DNA from 4 places in the Streptomyces coeruleofuscus genome. Region 1 is predicted to be linked to each of the others. Evidence: riboswitches for the same ligand, from Rfam matches in the RefSeq annotation. Region 1 holds a riboswitch; each other region holds the start of a gene.
The links. A riboswitch is a leader RNA that binds a small molecule or an ion and turns the genes downstream of it on or off. The one in region 1 is predicted to bind cobalamin.
Positions count from the first base shown of each region.

Region 2: it holds a riboswitch for cobalamin, as region 1 does, so the genes downstream of both, ABFX81_RS23015 (ABC transporter substrate-binding protein) here and ABFX81_RS18455 (ribonucleoside-diphosphate reductase subunit alpha) in region 1, are expected to answer to the same signal.
Region 3: it holds a riboswitch for cobalamin, as region 1 does, so the genes downstream of both, ABFX81_RS06335 (energy-coupling factor ABC transporter permease) here and ABFX81_RS18455 (ribonucleoside-diphosphate reductase subunit alpha) in region 1, are expected to answer to the same signal.
Region 4: it holds a riboswitch for cobalamin, as region 1 does, so the genes downstream of both, ABFX81_RS28210 (cobalamin biosynthesis protein) here and ABFX81_RS18455 (ribonucleoside-diphosphate reductase subunit alpha) in region 1, are expected to answer to the same signal.

Region 1 covers NZ_BAAASE010000004.1:681,758-685,343, reverse strand. Annotated here, with positions in the region: gene mctP (monocarboxylate uptake permease MctP) at 1-1,522, shown strand, start outside; cobalamin riboswitch at 1,708-1,832, shown strand; gene ABFX81_RS18455 (ribonucleoside-diphosphate reductase subunit alpha) at 1,954-3,586, shown strand, end outside.
Region 2 covers NZ_BAAASE010000005.1:791,656-795,241, forward strand. Annotated here, with positions in the region: gene ABFX81_RS23005 (ABC transporter ATP-binding protein) at 1-95, opposite strand, end outside; gene ABFX81_RS23010 (iron chelate uptake ABC transporter family permease subunit) at 110-1,123, opposite strand; gene ABFX81_RS23015 (ABC transporter substrate-binding protein) at 1,120-2,136, opposite strand; cobalamin riboswitch at 2,220-2,380, opposite strand; gene ABFX81_RS23020 (CoA-binding protein) at 2,488-2,916, shown strand; gene ABFX81_RS23025 (amino acid permease) at 3,051-3,586, shown strand, end outside.
Region 3 covers NZ_BAAASE010000001.1:1,449,006-1,452,591, reverse strand. Annotated here, with positions in the region: gene ABFX81_RS06345 (MDR family MFS transporter) at 1-150, shown strand, start outside; gene ABFX81_RS06340 (serine/threonine-protein kinase) at 424-1,869, shown strand; cobalamin riboswitch at 1,960-2,144, shown strand; gene ABFX81_RS06335 (energy-coupling factor ABC transporter permease) at 2,175-2,876, shown strand; gene ABFX81_RS06330 (energy-coupling factor ABC transporter substrate-binding protein) at 2,873-3,241, shown strand; gene cbiQ (cobalt ECF transporter T component CbiQ) at 3,247-3,586, shown strand, end outside.
Region 4 covers NZ_BAAASE010000007.1:421,892-425,477, forward strand. Annotated here, with positions in the region: gene ABFX81_RS28205 (cobyric acid synthase) at 1-657, opposite strand, end outside; gene ABFX81_RS28210 (cobalamin biosynthesis protein) at 654-1,595, opposite strand; cobalamin riboswitch at 1,697-1,836, opposite strand; gene ABFX81_RS28215 (hypothetical protein) at 1,966-2,187, opposite strand; gene ABFX81_RS28220 (inorganic phosphate transporter) at 2,222-3,466, opposite strand.

The DNA.
Region 1 (3,586 bases):
GCACAGCCTCGACGAATGGGGCCTGGGCGGCCGGTCGTTCGGCACCTGGGTCACCTGGTTCCTGCTCGGCGGCGACCTGTACACGGCGTACACCTTCGTCGCCGTCCCCGCGGCGATCTACGCGGCGGGAGCGGCCGGCTTCTTCGCCGTGCCGTACACCATCCTGGTGTACCCGCTGATCTTCACGTTCCTCCCCCGCCTGTGGTCGGTCTCGCACAAGCACGGGTACGTGACGACGTCCGACTTCGTGCGCGGCCGATTCGGCTCCAAGGGCCTCTCGCTGGCCGTGGCCCTCACCGGCATCCTCGCGACGATGCCGTACATCGCGCTCCAACTGGTCGGCATCCAGGCCGTGCTGGACGTGATGGGCGTCGGCGGCGGCGAGAACACCAACTGGTTCATCAAGGACCTGCCGCTGCTGATCGCCTTCGGTGTGCTGGCGGCGTACACGTACTCCTCGGGTCTGCGGGCGCCGGCGCTGATCGCGTTCGTGAAGGACACCCTGATCTACATCGTCATCGCGGTGGCGATCATCTACATCCCGATCAAGCTGGGCGGCTTCGACGAGATCTTCGCCAAGGCCGGCGAGGCGTACGGTCAGACCAACCCGGCGACGGGCGCGCCGCGCGGTGCGCTGGTGCCGCCGGAGGCGGGGCAGTGGACGTACGCCACGCTGGCGCTGGGCTCCGCGCTCGCGCTCTTCATGTATCCGCACTCGATCACGGCGACGCTGTCCTCGAAGAGCCGTGAGGTGATCCGCCGCAACACCACGATCCTGCCGCTGTACTCGCTGATGCTGGGCCTGCTCGCGCTGCTCGGCTTCATGGCGATCGCGGCCGGGATCAAGGTGCAGAACGGTCAGCTGGCGATCCCGCAGCTGTTCGAGACCATGTTCCCGGACTGGTTCGCGGGCGTGGCCTTCGCGGCGATCGGCATCGGCGCCCTGGTCCCGGCGGCCATCATGTCCATCGCGGCCGCGAACCTCTTCACCCGCAACATCTACAAGGACTTCATCAAGCCCGACGCCACGCCCGCCCAGGAGACCAAGGTCTCCAAGCTGGTCTCCCTGCTGGTGAAGGTGGGCGCGCTGGCCTTCGTCCTCACCATGGACAAGACGGTCGCCATCAACTTCCAGCTCCTCGGCGGCATCTGGATCCTCCAGACCTTCCCGGCCCTGGTCGGCGGCCTGTTCACCCGCTGGTTCCACCGCTGGGCGCTGCTCGCGGGCTGGGCGGTCGGCATGGTCTACGGCACGGTCGCGGCGTACGGCGTCGCCTCCCCGACCCAGAAGCACTTCGGCGGCTCGTCGAAGGAGATCCCGGGCATCGGCGAGATCGGCTACATCGGCCTCACGGCGTTCGTCCTGAACGTCGTCGTCACCGTCGTCCTGACCTTCGTCCTCAAGGCGCTGAAGGCCCCCGAGGGCATCGACGAGACCAAGCCGGAGGACTACACGGCGGACGCGGGCGACCCCGGCGTCCAGGTGGAGCTTCCGCCTGCCACGGCAGGGACCAGTCACTGAGCGACCAGGACCAGCCACCGTACAACCCGCAGCGGGCCGCCGTGAGAAGGACCACGACGGCCCGCTGTCGTGCGCACGCACCGTGGACACAGCGATCCGGGTCACTCTCCTCACCTACGAGTTGACGCTGCGAAACCATCGCGACACTACATCTAGGGGTGCTTTCTCCACCCGGCACAAGATGTATGCTCATGCTCGCTGTCGCCGCAGGGGAATCCGGTGCGAATCCGGAACTGTCCCGCAACGGTGTACTTGTGCGTGTTCGCGCACAGGCTTCAGTCCGAGGACCTGCCGACAGCGCACCCGGCCGTCCGGCCGGTGTGCCTGACGTCCGGGCCTCGTGGAATGGGCCGGTGGACGCGACGCCGCGTGCGCTCGCGTGCTGCCCCCTGCCCTGCGAGGCCCCCGTGCCGAGCGAGGGAGAGCCCCACGTGACCATCGCGCCAGCCGATCCGGTCTCAGCCGCCGAAGAAGAGCAAGACGGTCCTGGTGCCGCGCTGCTGCGGACCCTGACCGAGCTGACCGCCGACCTCCCCGACGCAGACCCCGGCCGGGTCGCCGCCGCCGCGCTGCGCGGCCGGTCCGCGCGGGCCGACGAGTCGGAGTTGCGCGAGCTGGCGACGGAGGCGGCCGCCGGCCTCATCTCCGAGGACCCCGCCTACTCCCGGCTGGCCGCGCGCCTGCTGACGATCGGGATCCGCGCCGAGGCCGCCTCACAGGGCGTCACCTGCTTCACCGAGTCCGTCGCGGTGGGGCACCGGGAGGGCCTCATCGCCGACCGGACCGCCGAGTTCGTGCGCGTCCACGCCGCCCGCCTCGACGCCCTGGTCGACACGGCCGCCGACGACCGCTTCGGCTACTTCGGCCTGCGCACGCTGCACAGCCGCTATCTGCTCCGGCACCCGATCACCCGCAAGGTGATCGAGACGCCCCAGCACTTCATGCTGCGCGTCGCCGCCGGTCTCGCCGAGGACGACACCCGCCGCTCCGCCGACGAAGTCGCCGCGCTCTATGGGCTGATGAGCCGGCTCGACTACCTCCCCTCCTCCCCCACCCTCTTCAACTCCGGCACGCGGCACCCCCAGATGTCGTCCTGCTACCTGCTCGACTCCCCCAAGGACGAGCTGGACTCGATCTACGACCGGTACCACCAGGTGGCGCGGCTGTCGAAGCACGCCGGCGGCATCGGCATCGCGTACTCCCGCATCCGTGCGCGCGGTTCGCTGATCCGCGGCACCAACGGCCACTCCAACGGCATCGTGCCGTTCCTGAAGACCCTCGACGCCTCGGTCGCCGCCGTGAACCAGGGCGGCCGCCGCAAGGGCGCCGCCGCGGTCTACCTGGAGACCTGGCACTCCGACATCGAGGAGTTCCTGGAGCTGCGCGACAACACCGGCGAGGACGCCCGCCGTACGCACAACCTGAACCTCGCGCACTGGGTGCCCGACGAGTTCATGCGGCGCGTGAACGCCGACGCGCAGTGGTCGCTGTTCTCCCCCTCGGACGTGCCCGAGCTGGTCGACCTGTGGGGCGAGGAGTTCGACGCCGCGTACCGGGCGGCCGAGGCGAAGGGTCTCGCGAAGAAGACCCTTCCGGCCCGGGAGCTGTACGGCCGCATGATGCGCACCCTCGCGCAGACCGGCAACGGCTGGATGACCTTCAAGGACGCCGCCAACCGCACCGCCAACCAGACCGCCGAGCCGGGCCACGTCGTCCACTCCTCCAACCTCTGCACGGAGATCCTGGAGGTCACCAGCGACGGGGAGACGGCGGTCTGCAACCTGGGGTCGGTCAACCTCGGCGCGCTCGTCGACCAGGCCGGCGGGGACATCGACTGGGAGCGGCTGGACGAGACCGTCCGCACCGCCGTGACGTTCCTCGACCGGGTCGTGGACATCAACTTCTACCCGACCGAGCAGGCGGGCCGTTCCAACGCCAGGTGGCGTCCCGTCGGCCTCGGAGTCATGGGCCTCCAGGACGTCTTCTTCAAGCTGCGCCTGCCCTTCGACTCGCCCGAGGCCAAGGCACTCTCCACCCGCATCGCCGAGCGGATCATGCTCGCCG
Region 2 (3,586 bases), on a different contig from region 1:
GAGCCGGTCTCCGGCGCGAGGACGACCCCGTCGAGGACGAGGCGGCCGCCGGCCCGGCGGCCGACCCGCTCGGCCCGCAGCCCGGCACCGCTCACCGCCGCCTCCCCGCTCACCGCCCCCTCCGTGTCCGGTACAGCACCGCCACGAACGCCGGCACCCCGATCAGCGACGTCACGACTCCCACCGGCACCTCCTGCGGATCCAGGACCGTACGGGCGAGCGTGTCCACCCACACCAGGAACACCGCACCGGCGAGTGCGGTGACCGGAAGCAGCCGGACGTGACCGGGACCGGCCAGGGCCCGCGCGGCGTGCGGCAGGACCAGCCCGACGAAGCCGATCGCCCCGGCCGAACTGACCAGCGCGGCCGTGAGCAGGGCCGTGACGCACAGCAGCACCAGGCGGGTGCGGGCCACCGACACCCCGAGGGCGGCCGCCGCGTCCTGCCCGAAGGAGAAGGCGTCGAGGGTACGGGCGAAGGACAGGCACACCACCAGCGTCACGGCCAGGACGGCCAGGCACAGCCACACATCGGTCCAGCCCGCGCCGCCGAGCGAGCCGAGGAGCCAGAACAGCACGCCCCGGGTCGTCTCGGCGTCGGCGGCGGTCATCACGATGAAGGAGGTGAGCGCGGAGAAGAGCTGCATGGCGGCGACGCCCGCGAGGACGACCCGGTCGGTGGTGCCGCCGAGGGTGTGGCTGAGCAGCAGCACCAGCGCGAAGGAGACCAGGGCGCCGAGGAACGCGCCCGCGGACACCGAGACGGCACCGCCGCCCACGCCCAGGACGACGACCAGGACAGCGCCGGTGGAGGCGCCGGAGGAAACCCCGAGCACGAACGGGTCGGCGAGCGGATTGCGCAGCAGCGACTGCATCACCGCCCCGCACACGGCCAGTCCGGCCCCGCACACGGCCGCGAGCAGGGTGCGCGGCAGTCGCAGCTGCCAGACGATCCCGTCGCGGATCGGCGTCAGGTCCGAGCTGCCGAGACCCAGGTGGGCCGCGACGACGGACCAGACGTCCGCGACCCGGATGTCGGCCGGGCCGACGGTGATCGCCAGGGCCAGGGAGACCACCAGCAGCAAGGCGCCCGCGACACCGAGCGCGGGTCCGCGGACCGTCACTTCACGAGCCCGAACTCGCGCAGTCCGGCGGCGACCTTCTCCACTCCCTCGACCGTGCGGATGGTCGGGTTCATGGCCTGCCCGCTGAGCAGCACGTACCGCCTGTGCTTGACCGCGTCCATGTTCCTGGTGGCCGGGTTGGACTCCAGGAAGGCGATCTTCTTCGCGGCCGACTCGGCGGTCTGCGACTTGCGGGTGAGGTCGCCGATGACCAGGACGTCGGGGTCGCGTTCGGCGACCGTCTCCCAGTTGATCTGCGGCCACTCCTCGTGCGTGTCGTCGAAGACGTTCTTCGCGCCGAGGGCCCGCGTGATGATGCCGGGCGCTCCGCAACAGCCCGCCATGTAGGGCGACTCGGAGTTGGCGAACCAGTACAGGAGGGTGACGTCGGAGGCGTCGACGCCCCGCGTGGCCTTGGCCATGCGCCGCTGGAGGGAGGCCACGAGCTCGTCGCCCCGATCCTGCACGCCGAACACGGTGGCCAGGTCGCGTACTTCGCCGTAGACGGTGTCGATGCCCAGCGCCTTGGCGCGCGCGCCGTCGCCGCCCCCGGAGTTGTCCTTGCCGGCGCAGTCCGACGGGGAGACGTACGTGGGCACGCCGAGCTTCTCGAACTGCTCGCGGGTGGCGACGCCGCCCTTGCCGAGGGTGGAGACGAAGGAGGCGGCGACGAAGTCGGGGTCGGCGTCCAGGACCCGCTCGAAGGACGGGTTGTTGTCGGAGATGCGCGGCACCTTCGCGTTGGCCTTCGCCAGCCCCTTCATCACGGGGTCGGTCCAGGTGGCCGTGCCCGCGAGGCGGTCGGCGAGGCCGAGGGAGAGCAGGATCTCGGTGGTGCCCTGGTTGAGGGAGACGGCGTGCTGCGGCGCGGCCTCGACGCGCACCTCGTGGCCGCAGTTGCCGAGGGTGACGGCGGCCTTCGTGGCGGTGGCCTTGGAGTCGCCGCAGCCGGCCAGGAGCAGGGAGCCGGCCGCGAGCAGGACGGCGGCACGAGCGGGTCGGGCGAGGGGCACGGGAACCAGTCCTCAGTCGTCGAGGGCTCGATCGCGGAGCCCGGTCGTACGGTGCTCCCCCGCCGCGGACCGCCGCGAGGGCCGCCAGCAGGTCTTCGGACTCGGGTTCGTCCGGTACGGGGCGCCTTCCCGGACGTCACACACGCCGTCCAGTGGCCGAGGCCCCGCCCGTCCCCCTCACCGCTGCGCGTCAGTTCCGGATTCGCACCGGATTCCCTGACCCACGTACATGGGTTCGACTGGCCCCGGCAAGCTATCACGGAGGGCGCCGGGGAATCACCGCGCACCCCGCGCCGTTGTAGAGGCAGCAGTTCGACAGCAGTTCTTCCGTGACTTTCGAGGAGGCCGCCGGTGTACGGCGACGAGGCAACGGTCCGCAGGATCCTCACCGAGCTCGGCGACACCTGGGCCGTGGTGGGCCTGTCGTCGAACGAGCAGCGCGCGGCGTACGGCGTCGCCGCCGTGCTCCAGCGCTACGGCAAGCGCGTCGTGCCCGTGCATCCGAAGGCGGAGACGGTGCACGGCGAGCAGGGGTACGCCAGTCTGGCGGACATCCCCTTCGACGTGGACGTCGTGGACGTGTTCGTGAACAGCGATCTCGCCGGAGCGGTCGCGGACGAGGCGGTCGCCAAGGGCGCGAAGGCGGTCTGGTTCCAGCTCGGCGTCATCGACGAGGCGGCGTACGACCGGACCCGCGCCGCGGGACTGGAGATGGTGATGGACCGCTGCCCGGCGATCGAGATCCCACGACTTCCTCATCGCCGCGTACAGAATTCCTGAAGCGATTTCCAGGAAACACCCGCGCCCGGTCAAGGCTGCACAACTCGTCTTCTACCGCTGGATATTCGATTCCTAATCTGAGGCCTCTTGCTCGCCGAACTCCTCGAGTTCATTTATGAGAGGCCCCTGAATTCATGGTAAGAGACGGCCTCCGCCGGGACGTAGGACTGATCGGCCTCATGTGGGCGTCGGTCGGCTCCATCATCGGCTCCGGCTGGTTGTACGGTGCCGAGAAGGCAGTCGTGGCGGCCGGCCCCGCGGCGATCCTGTCCTGGCTGATCGGCGCGGTCGCGATCGTGCTGCTGGCACTGGTGCACGCGGAACTCGGCGGCATGTTCCCGGTCGCGGGCGGCACGGCGCGCTATCCGCACTACGCGTTCGGCGGTCTCGCCGGCATGTCCTTCGGCTGGTTCTCCTGGCTCCAGGCGGCGACCGTGGCCCCGATCGAGGTCGAGGCCATGATCGGCTACGCCGGGCACTGGCACTGGGCGCAGGGCTTCCAGCACGCCGGGGACGGGACGCTGACGACGAGCGGGTTCGTCGTCGCCGTGGTCCTCATGGCCGTGTTCGTCGTCGTCAACTTCCTCGGCGTGCGGATCCTGGCGCACACCAACAGCGCCGCCACCTGGTGGAAGGTGGCCGTGCCGCTGGCCGCGATCTTCATCATCGC
Region 3 (3,586 bases), on a different contig from region 1:
CTCGTCGGCAGCGCGGCCACCGGCTCCCTGCTCGACACCGGCCTCCCGGCCGCCGTGCCCTGGCTGGTCCTCGCGGCCGTACCCGCCCTGGCGGTGACACTGCTGCCGCGCCGCAAGGAGCGGGCGCGGGGGGCGGGCGCGACGGCCTGACGGCGCGCGGAGGCGCGGGGAGGCGCGGGGAAGGGACAGCGACGGTCCGGCCCGCGCCCGAAGGCACGGGGAAGAAGCCCGGCAACCACGCGCGCCGCACGATCACCCCGGCGGGCGGCTCCTCCGCTCCCCGGTTTCCGGGACCGTGCCGTCCCACGCCACCGCGGCGGGGAACGGTGGTCACGCGGCGCCAGTATCCTGGGTCGGCTGCGGTACCCCCCACCAACCTCCGCTCCGACGCGGGGAGTTACGGCCTGCGGCGAGGACCTTCCCATGAGCAGAGGACGAGGACGAGTGCTGCTAGCGGGCCGCTACCGGCTGGACGTTGAGATCGGGCGCGGCGGAATGGGAGAGGTCTGGCGTGCGTACGACGAGACGCTCGCCAGAGCGGTGGCCGTCAAGCTGCTGCTGCCTCAGGACACCGACGCCACGGCGGCGTCCCGGTTCCGCCTGGAGGCCCAGACGGCCGGGCGTCTCAATCACCCCAACGTGGTCGGGGTCCTGGACTTCGGCGAGTACGACAACCGGCTGTACCTGGTGATGGAGCTGGTCGAGGGCGACAGCCTCGCCCGGGTGCTGTCCGTCTCCGGCGCGCTCCCGGCCGAGCGGGTGGCGGGACTCGCCGCGCAGGCCGCCGCCGGCCTCGCCGCCGCGCACCAGCAGGGCATCGTGCACCGGGACGTCAAACCCGCCAACCTCCTGCTGGACGCGGGCGGCACGCTGAAGATCGGCGACTTCGGCATCGCGCGCTTCCTCGACGACCCGGGCGCCGCGCTCACCGCCACCGGTCAGATCGTCGGCACCGGCCTCTACCTCGCGCCCGAACGCGCCCTGGGCCAACCGGCGGGTCCCGCCTCCGACATGTACTCCCTGGGGTGCGTGCTCTACCAGCTCCTCAGCGGCCGCCCGCCGTTCCAGGCCGACACCGCCGTCGCACTCCTCCACCAGCATCTCGACAACGCCCCCGTACCGCCCCGCGAGCTCGGTGTCACCGGTCTGCCTCCGGCCTTCGAGAGCTACCTCCTCGCCCTGCTCGCCAAGCAGCCCGATGACCGGCCCACGGCGCAGCAGGCCGCCGAGTGGTTCGCCGGCGGCGCCTGGCAGGGGCGGCCCGAGCCGCTGCCGGAGGCGGCGTCCCCGGTGCCGTCCTCCGGGCCGGGACCGTACGCGGCGTCCCCTGCGCCCTCGTCCGGGCCGGGACCGTACGCGGCGGGCGACACCGGCGCCCCGGCCACGTACGCGCTGCCCACGGGTTCTCGCACGGCACCGGGCGGGCGTTCACGTCGCTCCGCACCCCGCAACGGCCTCGGCAACCACCGGAGACTGGCCGCGACGGTGGCCGCGGCGGCGCTGTTCCTCGCCGCGATGCTCGCCGGCATGATGTGGTTCTCGCCCGACAAGACCGCGACGCAGGGCACGGAACCCGACGCGTCCCCGTCCGCGAGCAGCCCGGCCGCCTCCTCGTCCCCCGACTCCGCCGACCCCCTCGCGTCCGCGCCCGCGACCGCCACGACTCCCACCGCCGGCACAGTGGCCGATGTCACCCCCTCCCCCGCGGCACCCGATACCCGGGCCCCCGCCGAACCGACGCCCGCCCCCGCGAGCCCGACGCCGGAGGCGAGCAGCGACCCGCCGGAGAAGGCGGACAAGCCCAACCAGGAACAGCCTCCGGGGTCCTGGGAGAACGGGGAGGACGATGACGACGAGGGCGACGACTGAGCCCTCCTGCGCCGGTGTGCGAGCGGTCGCCCCTTCACGCGCCCCCTCGCGCGCCCCCTCGGCTGGCTTGTCATGGCCCTTATCTCGGCATTACTGTCACCACGCCTTGGTGAACGGGAAATCCGGTGTGATGCCGGTGCGGCCCTCGCCACTGTGATCGGGAAGTCCGGCTCCGGCCCTCGCGGGCAGCCACTGGGTCCTCACGGACCCGGGAAGGCGGAGTACGGGCGGTGGGACCCGTGAGCCAGGAGACCGGCCAAGGCGCGTCAACCATCCACGAGGTGCTGGAGAGGGTCTGCTGAGCCATGCACATTGCCGAGGGTTTCCTGCCTCCGGCGCACGCGGCCGCCTGGGGTGTCGCGTCTGCGCCGTTCGTCGTCCACGGAGTCCGGTCGCTCACCCGTGAGGTGCGCGAGCACCCCGAGAGCACCCTGCTCCTCGGCGCCTCCGGCGCCTTCACGTTCGTCCTGTCCGCCCTGAAACTGCCGTCCGTCACCGGCAGCTGCTCCCACCCCACCGGTACGGGCCTGGGAGCCATCCTGTTCCGGCCGCCCGTCATGGCGGTGCTGGGCACGATCACCCTGCTCTTCCAGGCACTGCTGCTCGCGCACGGCGGTCTGACCACGCTCGGCGCCAACGTCTTCTCCATGGCGATCGTCGGGCCCTGGGCGGGATACGCGGTGTACCGGCTGCTGCGGCGCTACGGCGTGCCGCTGATGGTCGCCGTGTTCTTCGCGGCGTTCGTCGCCGACCTGTCCACCTACTGCGTCACCAGCGTGCAGCTGGCGCTCGCGTTCCCCGACCCGGGCAGCGGGTTCCTGGGCGCGCTCGGCAAGTTCGGCTCCATCTTCGCCGTCACCCAGATCCCGCTCGCGGTGAGCGAGGGGCTGCTGACGGTCCTCGTGATGCGGCTGCTGGTGCAGTCCAGCAAGGGCGAACTGACCCGGCTGGGTGTGCTCGTCGCCGGCAAGCAGGCCCGCGGCGAGACCGAGGCGGTGGCCCGATGAGCAGGAACACGAAGATCAACCTTCTGCTGCTGCTCGTCGTGGTCGCGCTCGCCGTGCTGCCGCTCGCGCTCGGTCTCGGCGACCACAAGGAGGAGCCCTTCACGGGTTCCGACGGCGAGGCCGAGACGGCGATCACCGAGATCGAGCCGGACTACGAGCCCTGGTTCTCGCCCCTGTACGAACCGCCGTCCGGTGAGATCGAGTCGGCGCTGTTCTCCCTCCAGGCGGCCCTCGGCGCCGGTGTCCTCGCCTACTACTTCGGCCTGCGCCGGGGCCGGCGGCAGGGTGAGCGGCGGGCGCGGGAGCGGGACTCCGAGAGCCCGGCGGCCGGTGCCGCCGAGAAGTCCACGGCCGAAAGGGCCTGAGCCCCGTGCTGCCGATCGACGCGGCGGCGCACAGCAGCCGCTGGCGCCGCCGCCATCCCGTGGACAAGGCCGTGCTCGGGCTGGGGCTGACCCTCCTGGCCATCTCGCTGCCGCCCTGGCCGGGCGCGGCTCTGGTGCTGCTGACCGCCCTGGTGGTGCTGGTGGGTCCGGCGGGCGTGCCCTGGCGGAGGCTGTGGCGGGCCTACCGGGTGCCGTTGGGTTTCTGCGTGACCGGAGCGTTGACGCTGCTCGTGCAGGTCGGCGGGCCGGAGGGTTTCGTGTCCCTGGCGGGCGACGGGCCGCTCCGGGCCGGGGAGTTGCTGCTGCGCACCTCGGCGGCCTCCC
Region 4 (3,586 bases), on a different contig from region 1:
CCCGGTGAGCCCCTCGAGCATGTCGAGGCCCGGCTCCAGCAGGGACACGTCCCCCCGGAACTTGTTCACGAGGAACCCGGCGACGCACTCCTGGTCCTCGGGCGACAGCAGCGCGACGGTCCCGAAGAACGAGGCGAAGACACCGCCCCGGTCGATGTCGCCGACGACGAGCACGGGGAGCCCGGCGTTGCGGGCGATCCCCATGTTGACGATGTCGGTCCGCCGCAGATTGATCTCGGCGGGACTGCCCGCCCCCTCACAGATCACCGCGTCATACGTGCCCCGCAACTGCTCCAGGCAGTCCAGCACGGTCCCGAGCAGCTTCTGCTGCCGTCCGCCGTGGTACCCGCGTGCGCTGAGCTCCCCGACCGGCTTGCCCAGCAGCACGACCTGACTGCTCCGCTCGCCACCGGGCTTGAGCAGCACCGGGTTCATCAGCGCGGTCGGCTCGACGCGGCAGGCCTGCGCCTGCATGGCCTGCGCCCGCCCGATCTCGGCGCCTTCCTTCGTCACGAAGGAGTTGAGGGACATGTTCTGCGCCTTGAACGGCGCGACCTTGACGCCCTGCCGCACCAGCCACCGGCAGATCCCGGCGGTCACGACGCTCTTGCCCGCGTCGGAGGTGGTACCGGCGACGAGAAGCCCACCGCCCGTCATGACGTACGCCCTTTCACGATGTGGCGCGCGGCGACACAGACGCCGAGCGCGAGCCAGCCGACACGCCTGGACAGCCGTACGGCCCGTTCGATGTCCCGGGTGCCGACACCGCGCCCCGCCCCGTTGAGCACGGGCCGGTGCTCGACGCGCCCGCCGTACGACAAGGTGCCGCCCAGCCGCACCCCGAGCGCCCCCGCGAACGAGGCTTCGACGGGCCCGGCGTTGGGGCTCGGATGCTTGCCGGCATCGGCCCGCCAGGCTCGTACGGCTCCCCGTGGGTCGTCCCCGGCCAGGGTCGCGAGCACGGCGGTCAGCCGGGCCCCCGGCCAGCCCGCGAGATCGTCCAGCCGCGCGGAGGCCCACCCGTAGCGCCGGTACCGGGCCGACTTGTGCCCGACCATGGCGTCGAGGGTGTTGACGGCCCGGAAGCCGAGGAGCCCCGGCACACCGCCGGCGGCCCCCCACACGAGCGCCCCCACGACCGCGTCGGAGGTGTTCTCGGCGACGGACTCGACCACGGCCCGGGCGATCCCGTCGGCGTCGAGCGCCTGCGGATCCCGCCCGCACAGGTGCGGCAGCCGCGCCCGGGCCCCGTCGACGTCCCCCGCCTCCAGGGCACGCCCGATGGCCCGCGCCTCCCGTGCGAGCGAAGTCCCCCCGACCACGGCCCAGGTGGCGGCGCCGGTCAGCGCGACGGAGGCGACGGCGGAGTCACGCGCGGCACGCGCGGCGACGCCCCCGAGCGCGACGGCTCCTCCGGCGCACACCACGGTGTGCAGCGCGCCCCACCCCCGGTGGTCCCGCCACAACACCCGTTCCACGGCGCCCGCGGCCCGCCCGAACACGGCGACCGGATGCCCCCGGCGAGGATCGCCGAGCAGCAGGTCACCGATCAGACCGGCGGCGGCGCCGTACGCGAAGACGCGACCGGCACCCATGGGCTCAGCCGGTCACAGGAGCGGGCAGGGGTGGGGTGCTGAACCTCGATCGGCAGCCGCGCATGGCGATATGTCCTCACTCAGGGTGTCCACGCCCTGGTTCGACTAGACCGGCGGTGAGAGTTCCTGGCTCCCGGGGATCGCTACCCCGGTGACAGTGGCGGGACCGCGCCGGACTTCCACCGGCTTCCTCTCCTGCCGCCGTTACTGGCCCCGGCAGTCCACCACGGCCGGGAACAGCCGTCAACTTGCCGTTGACCTGCGAGGGGAGACTGTGGAGAAGCCCACACCGCCCCCTGCCACACGACGACCGGGCGGGACAGGACCGAAGTCCTGTCCCGCCCGGCGGGAACCTCGTGCGGACAGGCCGTCAGGCCACGATCAGATAGATCCCGTATCCCACAGCCGCCGCGCACGCGGCGAAGCACGCGTACGCGCCGGTGACCGCGAGGCCCGCGGATCCGCCCTGGGCCACCGCCCGTTCGCGGCGGGACAGGCCGGTGATGCCGAGGGTGAACAGGGCCACCAGGGCCACGGTGACCACGAGGCTGACACCGAAGACGGAGCCGAGGGCCGCCCAGTCGATCTTCATATCGGAGACTCTTCCTTGTTACCGGTCGGCGGGGTCAGACGGTGGTGGTCGTCGAGGGCGTCCGCTCGGCGGCGGCCTGGGCCGGGAACGACGGCACCGGGTCCTCCGTCGCCGTGCCGGCCGGCGGCGGCGTCACCGCGGCCATCGCCGTGGTCACCACACCGGCCGGCTCCGCCTCGTCGGTGTCGTTGACGTTGGTGTGGTCGACGACCTCACGCCGCGAGATCTTCCAGATCGCCGCGCTGGAGGCGACGAGGAAGACGGCCACCACCGCGGTACCCCAGCTGCCGAAGCCCGTGACGTACTCGGCGAGCGCGGCCACCAGGGCCGCCGCCGGCAGCGTCAGACCCCACGCGACGAACATCCGCGTCGCCGTCGACCAGCGGACGACGCCGCCCTTGCGGCCGAGGCCCGCGCCCATCACGGAGCCCGACACGGAGTGGGTCGTGGAGAGCGAGAAGCCGAGGTGCGAGGAGGCCAGGATGACCGTGGCCGCGCTGGTCTGGGCGGCGAAGCCCTGCTGCGGCCGGAGGTCGGTCAGGCCCTTGCCCATGGTGCGGATGATGCGCCAGCCGCCGAGGTACGTGCCGAGCGCGATGGCGATACCCGCCGACAGGATGACCCACATGGGCGGGTCGGAGTCGGGGGCGACGGCGCCGCCGGCGACCAGGGCGAGGGTGATGACACCCATCGTCTTCTGGGCGTCGTTGGTGCCGTGGGCCAGGGAGACCAGGCCCGCGGAGGCGATCTGGCCGGCGCGGTAGCCCTTCTCGGAGGCCTTGCCGTCGGCCTTCTTGCCGAGTGAGTACGTCAGCCGCGTGGCGAGCAGCGCCGCGATGCCCGCGACCAGCGGGGCGGCGATCGCCGGGATCAGCACCTTGGTGACCAGGACGTCACCGTGCACCGCGCCGACGCCCGCCGAGGCGATCGTGGCGCCGATCAGGCCGCCCATCAGGGCGTGCGAGGAACTCGACGGCAGGCCGACCAGCCAGGTCAGCAGGTTCCAGAGGATCGCGCCGACCAGGGCGGCGAAGATGACCTCGGGACGGATGCCGGACTCGTCGACGAGCCCCTTGGAGATCGTGTTGGCGACTTCCACCGACAGGAAGGCGCCGACCAGGTTGAGGACGGCGGACATGGCGACGGCGACCTTGGGCCTCATGGCACCCGTGGAAATGGTCGTCGCCATGGCGTTCGCGGTGTCGTGGAAACCGTTCGTGAAATCGAACGCGAGTGCGGTTACCACCACAATCGCGAGGATCAGCGAGAAGCTTTCCATTTACCCAGGCAATCGTTCGAGGTCATTGGCTGGACGAACGTAGGTAACCCGAGTGAACGGAAGATGAACTGGGAGGGGCGCAGGGGTGTCCGCAATCGAGGGTTAACGTTCCGCCCTGCT